Regions from separate parts of the Klebsiella sp. KE9456 genome, predicted to be linked through region 3. Evidence: predicted binding sites of a transcription regulator. Region 3 holds the regulator's gene; each other region holds the start of a gene.
What was found. Region 3 encodes CRP, which controls carbon source genes, mostly activating them, when cyclic AMP is high. Its sites were predicted from a motif close to ATGTGANNNNNNTCACAT; they were not measured.

Region 1 (4,200 bases), on a different contig from region 3:
GTACCGGCTCGCTGAGCGTCACTTGAAAAGTGTGATCGTCCAGCGCTTTTACGCCCAGATCAGTAATCGGTTTTTTGCCGCTGATAATGTCATCAACGTTGGCCACATGACCATACTGCAGATAGCTTGCATAAGGCGAAGCGGTTTTCGGATCGACCAGACGCTGCCAGCTATAAACGAAATCTTGCGCGGTTACCGGTGAACCATCTGACCACTTCGCATCTTTACGTAGATGGAAGGTCCAGACTTTAAAATCCTTATTTTCCCATTTTTCCGCAACGCCTGCGACCGGATGACCATCAAGGTCACTCACCAATAACCCTTCGAATAAATCACGGCTAATATTAGACTCCGGCACACCTTCAATTTTGTGCGGGTCAAGGGACTGAACTTCCGAGCCATTGTTACGCACCAGCGTTTGTTGTTCCGCCAGTTGAACCCCTGCTGGCACATCTGCTGCCATGGCAGCGTTGGCGGTAATTAACGCAGAGAAGACCGCTGCGGCTACCAGGCTTTTTTTCGTGATGATGGTCATTGTGTTATTACTCCACTCATTATAATTACTGGCTATTTAACCAGCCTGTTTTCTCTTTCTGGATTCTGAACAGTGCAGGAGTTTATGCTGCTGTCAGAGAGTACTGCTTGCTATCACCGGCTTATTTATTACGGCAGCTCAAATGGCAACCTTAACGTCGATTCTTCCCCTGTCCGGGGTAATGTTAATTTGCAACGATCTATTTAATAAAAATTCTCATTCTCATATCGGTTCAGTTAACGATCACGGCGGAAAGTATCAAAACCCGTTATTGTCCGCCAATGGAATTTGCAAATATGTTACCGAATTCTCTTTTATCGTCTTCCCGTGGATAAAACCGCCAACTCGTCGGGCAAACAACAGAGATATAAATCGACATTTATCATATAGATACAATAAGATGCCTATTTTTTATACTAAATATCGCTAAAAAGGCCATTTTTTACACAAAGCATTAACAATCGCTCATTATTTAGCACATTCATCTACTTCATTAGCGAAATTACTAATATCATTTCAATTAACTGACGGCAAGCATCAGAGAATGATGTGAAGAAAATAACGCTGTTTAATGTGAGTAACGGGACAGGATTATACGCCAAATAAATATAACTAATTGATAATAAATAAGAATATCAAATCATTGCAAAATAATATCACAGACCGGCAAATCAGGCTTTGTAATATGTTTTTCACATGATGAGCAAATACTGAACGATGTTCCCGCGCCTGGAGGCGCGAGTTAATTCACCAGTCCGGGAAACAATGCCTTTATCCCGGTGACAATAAATTCGATCCCTAACGCCATCAGCAGCAACCCCATAATACGGGTAATCACGTTAATCCCCGTTTGCCCGAGCAAACGCACCAGCCAGGGCGCCATACGAAAAATCCCCCAGCAGCACAGCGCAAAAAGCGCAATGGCAATCGAAAAACCCAAAAAATGAGCGATGGTATGATAACGCGTTCCCCAGACAATAGTTGAGCTGATGGCGCCAGGCCCTGCCATCAGAGGCAATGCTAACGGTACTACGCCAATACTCTCGCGAATTGCCGTTTCTGATTTTTCTTGTTTGTTCTGTTTATCCTCACCAAGTTTGCCGCTAATCATAGACATGGCAATAGTGACGACCAGAATCCCACCGGCAATACGAAAGGAATCAATGGAAATGCCGAAGACCTGCAAAATCGCGTCGCCGAGAAACAGCGAGGTCAACAGAATAATGGCCACAGAGAGGTTAGCTGTCAGATTGGTTTTGTTACGTGCCGCCGCCGTCTGGTAACTGGTCATACTAATGAAGACCGGAATAATGCCAACCGGGTTTACCAGCGCAAATAAGCCAATGAAAAATTTAAAATAAGCTGAAAAATCAAACAACGGTTGAATCACAATGAACTCCGCAGCATCATTAAAAATGGCTGTTTCCAGTTACCAGCATGAAATATCCGCGAGAAGATACGCCTTTTAATAGCATAATTCATCTAAATTATGCATAAAGTCACAATAAAGCTCGGACATTGTTTATTTATTATTTAGCGCGGGCCTGCCTGGCGTAATTCGCGTAGCCATCCTCCGGATACGGATAACGCGTACAGCGCGAAGCGTAGACATTGCTCGTGACAATTATTCGCTTACCTTGCGGGGCAAAATGGCAGGCGACATCGTCCTGACGGGATAGATCTTAATACTATTTATTCATTTAATTAGCATAATAAATCATTACTCTTGATCAAAAAGGTCAAAAATCGGCCTGCTGAAAGGTATCAGCTTTGACAATTATTGATTTAGATCACATAAATTGTACCCAGAAGTGAGTAATCTTTGTGACACACAGCAAGGAGGGAAAGCAGCGATACCTGAGAGGAAAAATAACAGCTTTTTTAGTCAATCGGTGGAGCCAGCAGCACAAAATTCTTTTTGTTAACATTAAAATGCAGCCTGTTAACACTCTGTCTATACTGTCGGATTGAGCTACTGATTTACTAAAAAAGTTTAACATTATCAGGAGAGCATTTATGGCTGTTACTAATATCGCTGAACTGAACGCACTCGTCGAGCGCGTGAAAAAAGCCCAGCGTGAATATGCCAGTTTCACTCAAGAACAAGTCGACAAAATCTTCCGTGCCGCCGCTCTGGCCGCAGCTGATGCCCGAATCCCTCTCGCGAAGATGGCCGTTGCCGAATCCGGTATGGGTATCATCGAAGATAAAGTGATTAAAAACCACTTCGCTTCCGAATACATCTATAACGCCTATAAAGATGAAAAAACCTGTGGTGTGCTGTCTGAAGACGACACTTTCGGCACTATCACCATTGCTGAACCAATTGGCATCATCTGCGGTATCGTCCCGACAACTAACCCAACCTCAACCGCTATTTTTAAATCTCTGATCAGCCTGAAAACCCGTAACGCCATCATTTTCTCTCCACATCCGCGCGCCAAAGACGCCACCAACAAGGCGGCTGATATCGTTCTGCAGGCGGCGATCGCTGCGGGCGCGCCAAAAGACCTGATTGGCTGGATCGATCAACCTTCCGTTGAACTGTCTAACGCGCTGATGCACCACCCTGACATCAACCTGATCCTGGCGACAGGCGGCCCTGGCATGGTGAAAGCCGCATACAGTTCCGGTAAACCAGCTATCGGCGTTGGTGCGGGTAACACGCCGGTTGTTATCGATGAAACAGCCGATATCAAACGTGCGGTGGCTTCCGTACTGATGTCCAAAACCTTCGATAACGGCGTAATCTGTGCATCTGAACAGTCCGTTGTTGTTGTTGACTCCGTTTATGATGCCGTTCGCGAACGTTTCGCCAGCCACGGCGGCTATCTGCTGCAGGGCAAAGAGCTGAAAGCCGTTCAGGATGTTATTCTGAAAAATGGCGCGCTGAACGCGGCTATTGTGGGTCAACCGGCCTATAAAATTGCTGAACTGGCAGGCTTCACCGTACCAGAAACCACTAAGATTCTGATCGGCGAAGTGACGGTTGTTGATGACAGCGAACCGTTTGCTCATGAAAAACTGTCTCCGACGCTGGCAATGTATCGCGCGAAAGACTTCGAAGACGCGGTTGATAAAGCTGAAAAACTGGTAGCAATGGGCGGTATCGGCCACACCTCCTGCCTGTACACCGACCAGGACAACCAGCCAGCACGCGTTGCTTACTTCGGTCAAATGATGAAAACCGCGCGTATCCTGATTAACACCCCGGCTTCTCAGGGTGGTATCGGTGACCTGTATAACTTCAAACTCGCACCTTCCCTGACTCTGGGTTGTGGTTCCTGGGGTGGTAACTCCATCTCTGAAAACGTTGGTCCGAAACACCTGATCAACAAGAAAACCGTTGCTAAGCGAGCTGAAAACATGTTGTGGCACAAACTTCCGAAATCTATCTACTTCCGCCGTGGCTCTCTGCCCATCGCGCTGGATGAAGTGATTACCGATGGCCACAAACGTGCGCTCATCGTGACTGACCGTTTCCTGTTCAACAATGGCTATGCTGACCAGATCACCTCCGTGCTGAAAGCGGCTGGCGTTGAAACTGAAGTTTTCTTTGAAGTTGAAGCAGACCCGACGCTGACTATCGTGCGTAAAGGCGCAGAGCTGGCGAACTCCTTCAAACCAGACGTGATCATCGCGCTGGGCGGCGGCTCCCCGATGGA
Region 2 (4,200 bases), on a different contig from region 3:
AGGGTTATTCAACCAGAGCTTCGGTGAGATCAACATGATGCTCAGCGCGTTGTTCGGCATCAAACCGGCCTGGTTTAGCGACCCGACCACCGCGCGCGCCATGATCATCATCGTCAATACCTGGCTGGGCTATCCATACATGATGATCCTGTGCATGGGCCTGCTGAAAGCGATTCCTGACGACTTATATGAAGCCTCGGCAATGGACGGCGCAACCCCGTTGCAGAATTTCTTTAAGATCACGTTCCCGCTGCTGATTAAACCGCTAACGCCGCTGATGATCGCCAGCTTCGCCTTCAACTTTAACAACTTCGTGCTGATTCAACTGTTAACCAACGGCGGACCGGATCGCCTCGGCACGACCACGCCTGCGGGCTATACCGACCTGCTGGTGAGCTACACCTACCGTATCGCCTTTGAAGGCGGCGGTGGTCAGGATTTCGGCCTGGCTGCGGCCATCGCCACGCTGATCTTCCTGCTGGTGGGCGCGCTGGCGATTGTTAACCTGAAAGCCACACGTATGAAGTTTGATTAACTGGAATAACCAGACGTCATTGGCGCGGCCAGCCAGAGCTCGGCCAGCGTGGAAGAACCGGCGCGTACAGGTAGTACGTGAGGATTATTCGCTACGCTCATCCTTCGGGTCGTCCTGAAGGACGTTCAAAACGCGGTGACTTTTGTCTGAGCACTGCCTGAGTTCAAAATGGCAAGCAAAATAACCTGGAGCGGTATCAAGGGGAGTAAAAATATTATGGCTATGGTTCAACCCAAATCTCAGAAGCTGCGCCTGTTCATCACGCATCTCCTGCTACTGATTTTTATCGCGGCGATTATGTTCCCGCTGCTGATGGTTATCACTATCTCTCTGCGCGAAGGTAACTTCGCCACCGGTAGCCTGATCCCGGAACGTATCTCCTGGGAGCACTGGCGGCTGGCGTTAGGTTTTAGCGTTGAACATGCTGATGGCCGGGTTACGCCGCCCCCCTTCCCGGTCCTGCTGTGGCTGTGGAACTCCATCAAGGTGGCCGGTATTACCGCCATTGGCATCGTCGCGCTCTCTACCACCTGCGCATACGCTTTTGCCCGCATGCGCTTTCCGGGTAAAGCCACGTTGCTGAAAGGGATGCTGATTTTCCAGATGTTCCCGGCGGTTCTGTCGCTGGTCGCGCTGTATGCCCTGTTTGACCGTCTCGGTCAGTATATTCCGTTCGTCGGTCTGAATACCCACGGCGGCGTAATCTTCGCCTATATGGGCGGTATTGCGCTGCACGTCTGGACGATTAAAGGCTACTTCGAAACCATCGACGGCTCTCTGGAAGAAGCGGCGGCACTGGATGGCGCCACCCCGTGGCAGGCGTTCCGCCTGGTGCTGCTCCCGCTGTCGGTGCCGATTCTGGCGGTGGTGTTTATTCTGTCGTTCATCGCTGCGATTACTGAAGTGCCGGTCGCCTCGCTACTGCTACGCGATGTGAACAGCTACACCCTGGCCGTCGGCATGCAGCAGTATCTCAACCCGCAGAACTATCTGTGGGGCGACTTCGCCGCCGCCGCGGTACTCTCCGCCATCCCGATTACCGTGGTGTTCCTGCTGGCCCAGCGCTGGTTAGTTAACGGTCTGACGGCAGGCGGAGTGAAAGGTTAAGTTTTATTGTTAGATACTCTAAATAATTCAGGTTGCGGGAAGGCGATACCCCCCGCTTATCCCCGGAGCATAGAGCGCTATGTGACCGGGGCAAACGGGAGCGGTCAATGCATCAACAACCTGAAGTATGACGAGTATACCGCCCCAAATTTCAGAAGAGGGTCGGTGGTTCAGTCGCCGTACGCGCCCCCAACCGGGTACGGCAGCCACCGCCCTCATCTGAAAAAGTAAGGCAAATGCCACTGCGACCCTCAACTGGACCCGACATAAATGATATTTGTGACTGTTGGTCAGCGGCCCTTGTGGCCGCTTTTTTTTACTCGCGTTTCAGACGGTTGGAGTTACACAGCCAGAGCGTAATCACCAGAATCAGGATCGCCGCGGAGTAAATCAGCACCGCCATCGGCGACTCATGATCGATAATAATCAGCCTCACGATAGCGGTGATCCCGATATAGACGAAATAGCGTAGCGGGAAGTGAAACCCCGATTCGAAATACTTCACAATCAGCGCAATAAACTCGAAATAGAGAAAATAGACCACCAGCCCTTCCACCAGCTTGTACTTACTGACCGGATCGGGGGTGAACAATACGTGCGCCAGATGCAGCGTCTCTTTGCCCAGGAAAACGATCAGAATGATCCCGAGACATACCAGGCCAAGATTCAAAATCGTTTGCATTGCCGTGGCGATAAAATTGACCAACGGACGATAAACCGGCGCCATATACACACCTCATCATCATGATTCCATGTAACCTGTATAACGTAAAAATGTGATCAAGATCGACATTATTCGTTAGATTTTTGCCACCGTTGGCGTAAATGTAACAATCGTTCGTCAGGTTTGCGGGTTAAAAAGGAAATAATCATGCTGAAAATTCGCACTGCGCGACCAAAAGACGCAGCCCTGCTCAATCAAATGGGCAACGCCAGCTACCGCCACCACTTCGCTCACCTTTGGCATAACGCCGACGAACTGGCGCTTTTCCTGGAGCAGGAGTATTCCGTCGCCTCGCTGGCGCGCAGCCTCTCCGATAAGAAGTCCCGCTGGTTGATTGCGCAGGCAGAGCAGCCCATCGGCTTCGCTAAATATACCTGCCGCCAGGATATTAACCCAGGGGGTCCATCCGGCACGCTGCTGCATAAGCTCTACCTGATGCCTGGCGCGACGGGGCTACGCTATGGCGAGCAGTTTTTTAGCGCCATCGAAAAACAAGCAAAAGAGGCCGGCGAAAGCTGGCTATGGCTGGAGGTGCTCGCGGCAAATCCCGGTGCCCGACGTTTTTATGAACGTCAGGGAATGCGGCACATCAAAGACACCGTTTTTCATTCCGCTACCCAACACAGCACGCTACATATTCTGGCCAAACCACTCTGAGAGGCAACATGCATACCTTTCGTGAAACCGCTATTCGCAACGTCACCAGCGGAGAGAATGTGGTGATTTACCAACCCGCTAACCTCTACGACTGCACGCTCGGCGATAACGTTTTTGTTGGTCCCTTCGTTGAAATTCAGGGCCATACTCATATTGGCAGAGACAGCAAAATTCAGTCCCATACTTTTATTTGCGAGTATGTCACCATCGGCGAACGCTGCTTTATCGGTCACGGAGTGATGTTCGCCAACGATATGTTCCGCGATGGCAAACCGAATGCCGACCGCGAAAGCTGGGGAAGAATTGTCCTTGGCAACGATGTGTCGATCGGCAGCGGCGCGACCATTCTGGCGATCAGCATTTGCGATGGCGTAGTGATAAGCGCGGGCAGCGTGGTTACCCGGTCAATTACCGAGAAAGGCGTGTGGGCAGGAAATCCGGCGAAACTGTTGCGACGACTCTAAACAAAAATGCCGGCCACATGGGCCGGCATTCAGGCATCCGTCTGATTATACGCGCCAGGATTTGTAGCGATTAATCAGGCCATTGGTCGAGCTGTCGTGGCTGCTCACTTCGCTGCCATCTTTCAGCTCCGGCAGAATGCGGTTAGCCAGCTGTTTACCCAGCTCAACGCCCCACTGGTCAAAAGTGAAGATGTTCATAATCACACCCTGGGTGAAGATCTTGTGCTCATACAGCGCAATCAGCGCCCCCAGGCTGAACGGCGTGATTTCACGCAGCAGGATGGAGTTGGTCGGGCGGTTGCCTTCAAACACTTTGAACGGCACCACGTGCTCCAGCGTCGCCGGATCTTTCCCCTGATCGCGATATTCCTGCTCAACCACTTCACGGGATTTACCGAACGCCAGCGCTTCGGTCTGCGCAAAGAAGTTAGACAGCAGTTTCTGATGGTGGTCAGACAGCGGGTTGTGGGTCATCGCCGGGGCGATAAAATCGCACGGCACCATTTTGGTCCCCTGATGGATCAACTGGTAGAACGCGTGCTGACCGTTGGTGCCCGGCTCGCCCCAGATGATTGGGCCCGTCTGGTAATCCACGGCATTGCCGTTACGGTCAACATACTTGCCGTTGGATTCCATATTGCCCTGCTGGAAGTAGGCGGCGAAACGGTGCATATACTGATCGTACGGCAGAATCGCTTCGGTTTCGGCACCGA
Region 3 (4,200 bases):
ATCGTCGCTAAGAATAAGCCGGATGGCTCCCTGATCGGCTTCCAGCGCATCGTGGGCGTTTTTGCGTAGCAGGCCGCTCTGCCACTGCGGCCATAACCAGAGCATTCCGCCGAAGGCAATCAGGCAGCCAATCAGCGTATCAACCAGCCTGGCAACAATAATCTGTTCGCCGTTCAGGGTGAGCAGTTGCAGGGTATATACCGCCGTAACGGTAAACCCGACCATCGCCCAGCCGTAATTCTTACGAATAATCAGGTAGCTTAATAGCGTGATGAAGAGCATGGCGGTTAGCGTATAACCTTCCGGGACGTGAAAATGCAGCGTCAGTCCGGCGATGACTAATCCGGCAAATGTCCCGGCAGCCCGGTGGACGATCCGCACCCGTGTTGCGCTGTAGCCGTTTTGCGTCACGAAGAGCACGGTCATCAAAATCCAGTAGGGTTTTGGTAAATGCAACGCGCTGCCCATCAGGCTGGCGACACTCAGCATTACGCTGATGCGCGCCGCGTTACGTAACGCCGGTGATTTAAGCGACAGATAGCTTTTCAACGCCGGTAGCAGCGGCAGGCGGCGGGTTTTATCCGCCATCAGATTTCGGGAGTACAGAGGGCGCTGGGTGCGTAAAACCCGGGCAATGCGACTGAAATGCCAGGCGCAAAACTGGCCGACCGGGTTATCCGGATGCTGCCAGGCGATCTTTTCCAGAGCGCCGATCTGTTTATCCATCTGAAAGCGCTGAGGATAGCGATGGTAAAGCAGATCATCCGCCAGTTCGCGCAGTCGAGCGGCGATGGTTTGCGCGTTCCAGCGAATTACCGCTTCTGCGTGGCTGCGCTCCACCAGTTTCTGCACCTCTTCCGGTTGGTGCAGGCTGACGGAGATGTGCTCCTGGAGATCCAGACCAACCTGGAAAGCGCGCAGCAGGCGTTTATGATCGCTGTGCTGGTTGGCCGCCAGCATATGCATCTGCTGGTAGCACTGGGTAATCAGATCGACCACTTTTTGTTGGCGGTTGAGCAGGGGCGGCAACGAGGTGGCCGGATCGGTATGCTGGGTCAGCAGGCTGTATTTGGCTTCACAATAACTGGCCAGCTCCCGATAGAGCAGGCTCAGAGATTCGCGCAGCGGCTGTTCGCGCCACAGCCAAAACCAGAACCAGTTAAAAATTCCATACCATAGGGTGCCGAGTGCATAGATTAGCAACGGTTCCTGGATCGGCATATTGCCTGCAAGGCTCAGAGTAAAACTGGCGGCGATAAGCGAGGCGGGTAACAATCTCGCATGAAGCGAACTGATTTCGGCAGTAACGCCGAGAATCAGGGTCAGCCCGGTCAGGATTAGTGGTAAAGGAATTTCCCGCTGCAGAAGGAGCTGGACAATCAGGCTACTGCCAGCGAACAAGCAGCCGCCAATGATCAGGCGCTTAAAGAAGCGTTTATGCGGTGTATCCAGACCGGCAATATTGCAGCAGGCAGGAACGAGGGAAAACAGGAGTCCCTGCTGTAAATGACCAAGAAGAAGTCCCGTTGCAACTGGCAGACATAACACCAGCGTTTGCCGCAGTGCATAGTTGACTTCCGGGTGATAAATCAGCCTGCGCCACATGGGGAGGAAACAAAAACGGCGTATTGTCAGACAATACGCCGTTTTACCGACTTAACGGGTACCGTAGACGACGATAGTTTTACCGTGCGCGGAGATCAGGTTTTGATCTTCCAGCATTTTCAGTATCCGGCCAACGGTTTCGCGGGAGCAGCCGACGATCTGACCAATTTCCTGACGGGTAATTTTAATTTGCATACCGTCGGGGTGGGTCATTGCATCCGGCTGTTTTGCCAGATTCAGCAGCGTCTGAGCGATGCGACCGGTAACGTCGAGGAAGGCAAGGTTACCCACTTTCTCAGACGTAACCTGCAGGCGACGCGCCATTTGCGAAGAGAGACGCATCAGGATATCCGGGTTTACCTGGATCAACTGACGGAATTTTTTGTAGGAGATTTCAGCCACTTCACATGCGGTTTTAGCACGTACCCAGGCGCTACGTTCCTGACCTTCTTCAAACAAGCCTAATTCACCGATGAAATCGCCCTGGTTGAGGTAAGAGAGGATCATCTCTTTGCCTTCTTCATCCTTGATGAGTACAGCCACTGAGCCTTTAACGATGTAGTACAGCGTTTCTGCTTTCTCACCCTGGTGGATCAGCGTGCTCTTTGAGGGGTACTTATGAATGTGGCAATGAGACAAGAACCATTCGAGGGTAGGGTCTGTTTGCGGTTTGCCAAGCACCATGCGCGGTTATCCTCTGTTATCAGCTATCTCCGGGTGCCGACACTACACGGCATCCGGGCATGCAATCGTATTAAATCCCTGTACCTGGGAATCTGGCTGGAATTTTTCCGCAGCCTGTAATGTGAACTCCTCTGCATACATGCAGTACATCAATGTATTACTGTAGCATCCAGACTGTTTTAGCATAGCTTTCGCTGCATGTCTCCTGGTGTCTCGCTTCAGCATGACCCAGGTCGCCTTCCGTTGCCAGAATTGTTATGTGCGCGTAATCTGTCAGGAAAATTACAGCTCTGGAGTTCAATTTATGCAAGCGCGAGTGAAGTGGGTTGAAGGGTTAACCTTCATTGGAGAGTCGGCTTCTGGTCACCAGATTCTGATGGACGGGAATTCCGGTGATAAAGCCCCCAGCCCGATGGAAATGGTGCTGATGGCGGCGGGCGGATGCAGCGCGATTGACGTCGTCTCCATTTTACAGAAGGGGCGCCATAACGTCACCAACTGTGAAGTCAAGCTGACCTCGGAACGTCGGGAAGAGGCGCCGCGTCTGTTTACCCATATTAATCTGCATTTTATCGTGACCGGTAAGGCGCTGAAAGAGGCTGCCGTTTCTCGTGCTGTTGACCTGTCAGCGGAAAAATATTGCTCGGTGGCGCTGATGCTGGAGAAAGCGGTAAATATTACCCACTCTTATGAAGTGATCGAAGAGTAAGCCAACAAGACCCCGGCAGACGTTCGCGCTACCGGGGGGAGTCATTCGTTAACTGATTTTCCTGCCTTCCATCAGCCGCTCGACCAGCGGCGTCATGATCAGCTCCATCGCCAGTCCCATTTTGCCTCCCGGTACAACCAGAGTGTTCATATGTGAGATAAACGAGCCCTGAAGCATGGCCAGAAGCCAGGGGAAATCGATGTTTCTCAGATTACGGAAATGGATAACGACAAAGCTCTCATCCAGTGAAGGAATGGCTTTGGCCGCAAAGGGATTGGAGGTATCCACCGTGGGAACGCGCTGGAAGTTGAGATGGGTACGCGAAAACTGCGGGGTGATGAAATTGATGTAATCCTCCATTGAGCGAACGACGGAATCCATTACCGCCTCACGGGAGTGCCCGCGTTCGCTGGTGTCGCGGATAAGCTTCTGGATCCACTCCAGATTGACGATGGGCACGACGCCGACCAGCAGGTCGACATGGCTCGCGACATCATGCTGCGGCGTAACGACGCCGCCATGCAGCCCTTCATAAAACAGTACGTCAGTGGGTTCGGGGAGTGGTTGCCAGGGGGTGAAGGTCCCCGGCACCTGGTTCCACGGTACGGCTTCATCATAGGTATGTAAATACTTGCGCGACTGACCTTTGCCGCTCTGCCCGTATTCAACGAAAGTCTGTTTCAGCAGGCCGAAGTCGTTCGCTTCAGGGCCAAAGTAACTGATATGCTTGCCCTGATCCCGCGCCTTGCGGATCGCCATGTCCATTTCCGGGCGGGTATAGCGGTGAAAGCTGTCGCCTTCCACTTCAGCGGCGTGCAGGTTTAACTGCGCGAAGATTTTGCGAAAGGCGAGGCTGGTGGTTGTGGTTCCCGCGCCGCTGGAGCCCGTGACGGCAATCACCGGATGTTTGGCAGACATAACAACTCCCAGGGTAAACGATAGTGTGCGCCGCTTTAGCCGTGAAACTGCTTGCGGGGCATGATGTTGACCGTCTCGTGCAGTTCTGACCACACCAGCACGGCTTCTCCGCTTTTTAGCTGTTGTTTAACATCAGAGACTTTATCTGTCAGCGAACGTTCATGCTCACCATAATCGGTGCCTTCGCGTAATACAAAGCTTTCAATCAGATTATCCAGCGTTTCGGGATCGAGATCCTGCCAGGGAATAATCATATTTTCCCTCCTAACCAGCGGGTTAGCCAG
Region 4 (4,200 bases), on a different contig from region 3:
TTAAAACGCAGTCGTGTCGCACAGTGAACCAGACTCACTATATTTTCTTTGCCGCCAACCCGGCGGAGAATATCCTGCGCGAGTGCTTTATATTCCATGCTGTTTTCCTTACTTCTGCTGCCCGCAGGCATCGTTAACTGAGTATGAGAAATAAAAAAAACCCGAGAACAACGCCGGGTTAGCGTTGCGCTCAGGTTTTGCCTGCATCATGCAGTAACAATCCCGTTTTAATCAGGAAGGCCAGGCCTGTTCAGCGCTTAGCGTCCCTCTTTTCTCACGCGTTCAATATGAATCGCGAGAAACATAATTTCTTCCGTGGTTAGCCGTCGCTGATAGCTTTTTTGCAGATGCAGGGCGACCGTTTCCGCACACTTCCACGCTTTAGGGTAGTTATCCTTTACGGCGCTGTGCAGCGTCACATCATCATCTTCGACAACCGTCCGCGTCAGCATGCGCTGGGCGAAAAACTTGAGATGAGTCACAAACCGCTGATAACTCAACGACTCTTCGTCATAATTCAGCGTCAGTTGATATTTCACCAGTTGCAGAATTTCCTGCATTACGCGGGTGACGTGCATCACCTCCGGCATTTCGCTGTTGAGCTGTGCTGTCACCAGATGCAGGGCGATAAACCCGGCTTCATCTTCTGCAAGTTCAACCCCGAGCCTTTTGGCGATAATCGCCCGGGCTTCTTGCCCCAGTGCAAACTCCTTCGGGTACAGCCGTTTAATTTCCCACAGCAACACATTACGCAGCGCCACACCCTTCTTCTGCCGCTCAATCGCAAAGTGGCAGTGATCGGTCAGAGTAATGTATAAACTGTCCTGTAATTTACCGAGACGATCACGCGCCAGATCGATAATTCGATCGCAGGTGGTGATCACATCTAATGGTATCTGACTGAGTAACTCGCCTAAACGGCCAACCAGTTCATCGCTCTGCAGCGCGAAGACCTTTTCAATTTTGCTTTCATCCAGAGAGTCACCAACGCGTTTTTGAAAGGCAAGTCCTCGGCCCATGACCACCTGTTCGCGCTGCTGCTCATCTACAACCACCACTACATTATTATTAAGTACTTTGGCGATTTGCATATGAACCCCAAAAACAAAAAAACCTGACCCCGACAGAAGCCAGGAATCAGGTTTTGCCTGCCGAAGCAGTAACAATCGGTCGTCAGTATTTCACTGCCCGTCGGATAAACTCAACGGGGCAAACCGAAAAATGTGATGAAGGTCAGATAGTTTTGTTCCGCCAGCCGTTAATTGTACGCGCTATGCTCGATGAGTCCTGCAGGGTACGCACCGCACTGAAAAGCGCTGACGCTTCAGAGTATTCTTTACGCAAATAGCTCAACCACTGTTTGATACGCGCGACATGATAAAGACCGGTATCGCCCTGCTTCTCCAGGCGGGTATATTTTTGCAGCAGTTCAACCACCTGGGGCCAGGGCATTCGCGGTTCGTTGTATTTTATTACCCGGCTTAAGTTTGGTACGTTCAACGCGCCGCGGCCAATCATGATCGCCTCGCAGCCGGTCGCCGTGAGGCAATCCCTGGCGCTTTGCCAGTCCCGGATCTCGCCGTTGGCCACCACCGGGATAGCCAGACGCTGGCGAATTTCACCGATCGCCCGCCAGTTAATACACTCCGCTTTATAACCCTCTTCTTTGGTTCGACCATGCACGACCAGCTCACTGGCCCCCGCCTGCTGAACCGCATCGGCGATTTCAAAACGCCGCTCGCTGCTGTCCCATCCCAGACGCACTTTCACCGTGACCGGTAAATGCGCCGGAACCGCCTCACGCATCGCCTTCGCGCCGCGATAGATGAGTTCAGGATCTTTGAGCAACGTCGCGCCGCCGCCGCTGCCGTTCACCAGCTTTGAGGGGCAACCGCAGTTAAGATCGACACCCCAGGAACCGAGTTCAACCGCACGGGCGGCGTTTTCCGCCAGCCACTGGGGAGACTGTCCAAGCAGTTGCACGCGCACGCGGGTACCGGATGGCGTCAGGCTATTATTGCGCAGCTCCGGGCACAGTTTATAGAACGATTTTACCGGCAAAAGTTGATCCACCACACGCAAAAACTCGGTGATGCAGAGATCATAATCATTCACGTCGGTCAGCAACTCGCGCACCAGCGAATCGAGTACGCCTTCCATCGGCGCCAGTAATACACGCATAGTTTATCATTGCCCGGAAAAAAGAGGCGCTATGGTAGCGTCTCCGGATACGGGTTAAAAGAGGCGAGGTGCGTTTTCTCCCCCATACCACGCATTACGCCTGAACGGACGACACATCGGCGCCTGGCGTGAACGTATGAGATGGTCAGCAATGCGTCGCCAGCAGGCTATGCTCAATTTGCCGCGCCTTTAACAAAAAGGTAGCGTTGGGGCGAGGGGAAAAGTGAGTATCGTTGCTGGCGCTGAGCCGATTTCCCCACTTTCTGTCCCTGCAATCATCACTCTGACAGACGGACGGTTTATTGTTCCCGATCGCTGTCTCAGGTATGCGGAGAATTCATGATGTGATCGGTAGCACATTTTCAGGTTTAATTGTATGATGAATGTGGTTCATCAAGGGTTATTACCATGAGTAAGTCACTGAATATTGTCTGGCAGTATCTGCGCGCTTTCGTGTTGATCTATGCCTGTTTGTATGCCGGTATTTTTATCGCCTCACTGCTGCCCATTACCATTCCCGGCAGCATTATTGGCATGTTGATTTTGTTCTGTCTGCTGGCGCTGCAAATCATGCCGCCGCAGTGGGTTAACCCGGGCTGCAATATCCTGATTCGCTATATGGCGCTGCTGTTTGTGCCTATCGGCGTGGGCGTCATGCAATACTGGGATCTGCTGCGGGCGCAGTTAGGCCCGGTGGTGGTCTCCTGTGCGATAAGCACGCTGCTGGTCTTTTTAGTGGTTAGCTGGAGCTCACATCTGGTTCACGGGGAACGCAAAGTGGTTGGGCAAAAAGGAACTGAAAAATGATCCATGAAATTTGGTGGTCGCTGCCGCTGACCCTGGTCGTCTTTTTTCTTGCCCGCAAGCTGGCGGCACGGTTTAAATTTCCCCTGCTCAACCCACTACTGGTAGCGATGGTGGTGCTGATCCCCTTTCTACTGGTAACCGGCATTTCTTATCAGCGCTATTTTCAGGGCAGCAAAATTCTCAATGACCTGCTGCAACCGGCAGTCGTCGCGCTGGCTTTTCCTCTTTATGAGCAATTGCACCAGATCCGCGCGCGCTGGAAATCCATTATCACCATCTGCTTTATTGGCAGCGTGGTAGCCATGGTTACCGGAACGACCGTGGCGCTGCTGATGGGCGCGACGCCGCAGATTGCCGCCTCCATTCTGCCAAAATCGGTGACGACGCCGATTGCCATGGCGGTAAGCAGCAGTATTGGCGGTATTCCGGCAATCAGCGCGGTCTGCGTTATTTTCGTCGGCATTCTCGGCGCGGTCTTCGGCCATACGCTACTGAATTTAATGCGTATCCGCACTAAAGCCTCACGCGGGCTGTCGATGGGCACGGCTTCCCACGCCCTGGGGACCGCGCGCTGTGCGGAACTCGACTATCAGGAGGGGGCATTCAGCTCACTGGCACTGGTGTTATGCGGGATTATCACTTCGCTGATCGCGCCGTTTTTATTTCCGCTTATTCTGGCAATAGTGGGATAAACGTGACTTTTATCACATTTATAAATGCAACATAAAATAATTACACTAAAAATGAGATATTAATCACATGTAGAGATAAACACCCCCCGTACACTGAATTCTCATTACATTGTTATGAGGCAACGCCATGCATCCACGTTTTCAAGATGCTCTTCCGCAACTGGCGGCGGACCTGCAAGCGGCCATTTCCCCGATGCTGGCCGATCCGCATTTTCCTGCTCTGTTAAACGCGGGGCAGGTCGCGGAATTGCAAAGTGCGACGGGTCTGGACGAAGACGCGCTGGCCTTTGCGCTGCTGCCGCTGGCGGCGGCCTGCGCCCGTGCCGATCTCTCCCATTTCAACGTCGGCGCGATTGCCCGCGGTATCAGCGGAACCTGGTATTTTGGCGGCAATATGGAATTTCTCGGTGCCACCATGCAGCAGACCGTGCACGCCGAGCAAAGCGCCATCAGTCATGCCTGGCTGCGCGGGGAAAAATCACTACGGGCCATTACCGTCAACTACACCCCTTGCGGCCAC

Region 1: the regulator CRP is predicted to act here: its motif matches at 2,314-2,331, upstream of adhE (bifunctional acetaldehyde-CoA/alcohol dehydrogenase).
Region 2: the regulator CRP is predicted to act here: its motif matches at 2,417-2,434, upstream of psiE (phosphate-starvation-inducible protein PsiE).
Region 4: the regulator CRP is predicted to act here: its motif matches at 2,524-2,541, upstream of ABK821_RS13155 (CidA/LrgA family protein).

What each region holds. Positions count from the first base shown of each region.
Region 1 is NZ_JBDYQK010000041.1:9,815-14,014, forward strand. It holds gene oppA (oligopeptide ABC transporter substrate-binding protein OppA) at 1-535, opposite strand, end outside; gene ABK821_RS24415 (YchE family NAAT transporter) at 1,278-1,925, opposite strand; gene adhE (bifunctional acetaldehyde-CoA/alcohol dehydrogenase) at 2,552-4,200, shown strand, end outside.
Region 2 is NZ_JBDYQK010000025.1:26,094-30,293, reverse strand. It holds gene malF (maltose ABC transporter permease MalF) at 1-535, shown strand, start outside; gene malG (maltose ABC transporter permease MalG) at 752-1,642, shown strand; gene psiE (phosphate-starvation-inducible protein PsiE) at 1,959-2,369, opposite strand; gene ABK821_RS21215 (GNAT family N-acetyltransferase) at 2,514-3,023, shown strand; gene ABK821_RS21210 (acyltransferase) at 3,032-3,487, shown strand; gene pgi (glucose-6-phosphate isomerase) at 3,533-4,200, opposite strand, start outside.
Region 3 is NZ_JBDYQK010000027.1:13,238-17,437, reverse strand. It holds gene ABK821_RS21755 (YccS/YhfK family putative transporter) at 1-1,605, opposite strand, end outside; gene crp (cAMP-activated global transcriptional regulator CRP) at 1,657-2,289, opposite strand; gene ABK821_RS21745 (OsmC family protein) at 2,594-2,998, shown strand; gene ABK821_RS21740 (phosphoribulokinase) at 3,047-3,916, opposite strand; gene ABK821_RS21735 (YheU family protein) at 3,952-4,170, opposite strand; gene ABK821_RS21730 (hydrolase) at 4,167-4,200, opposite strand, start outside.
Region 4 is NZ_JBDYQK010000011.1:105,853-110,052, reverse strand. It holds partial or broken gene bglF (PTS beta-glucoside transporter subunit IIABC) at 1-210, opposite strand, end outside; gene bglG (transcriptional antiterminator BglG) at 258-1,091, opposite strand; gene dusC (tRNA dihydrouridine(16) synthase DusC) at 1,234-2,181, opposite strand; gene ABK821_RS13155 (CidA/LrgA family protein) at 2,590-2,988, shown strand; gene ABK821_RS13150 (CidB/LrgB family autolysis modulator) at 2,985-3,680, shown strand; gene cdd (cytidine deaminase) at 3,808-4,200, shown strand, end outside.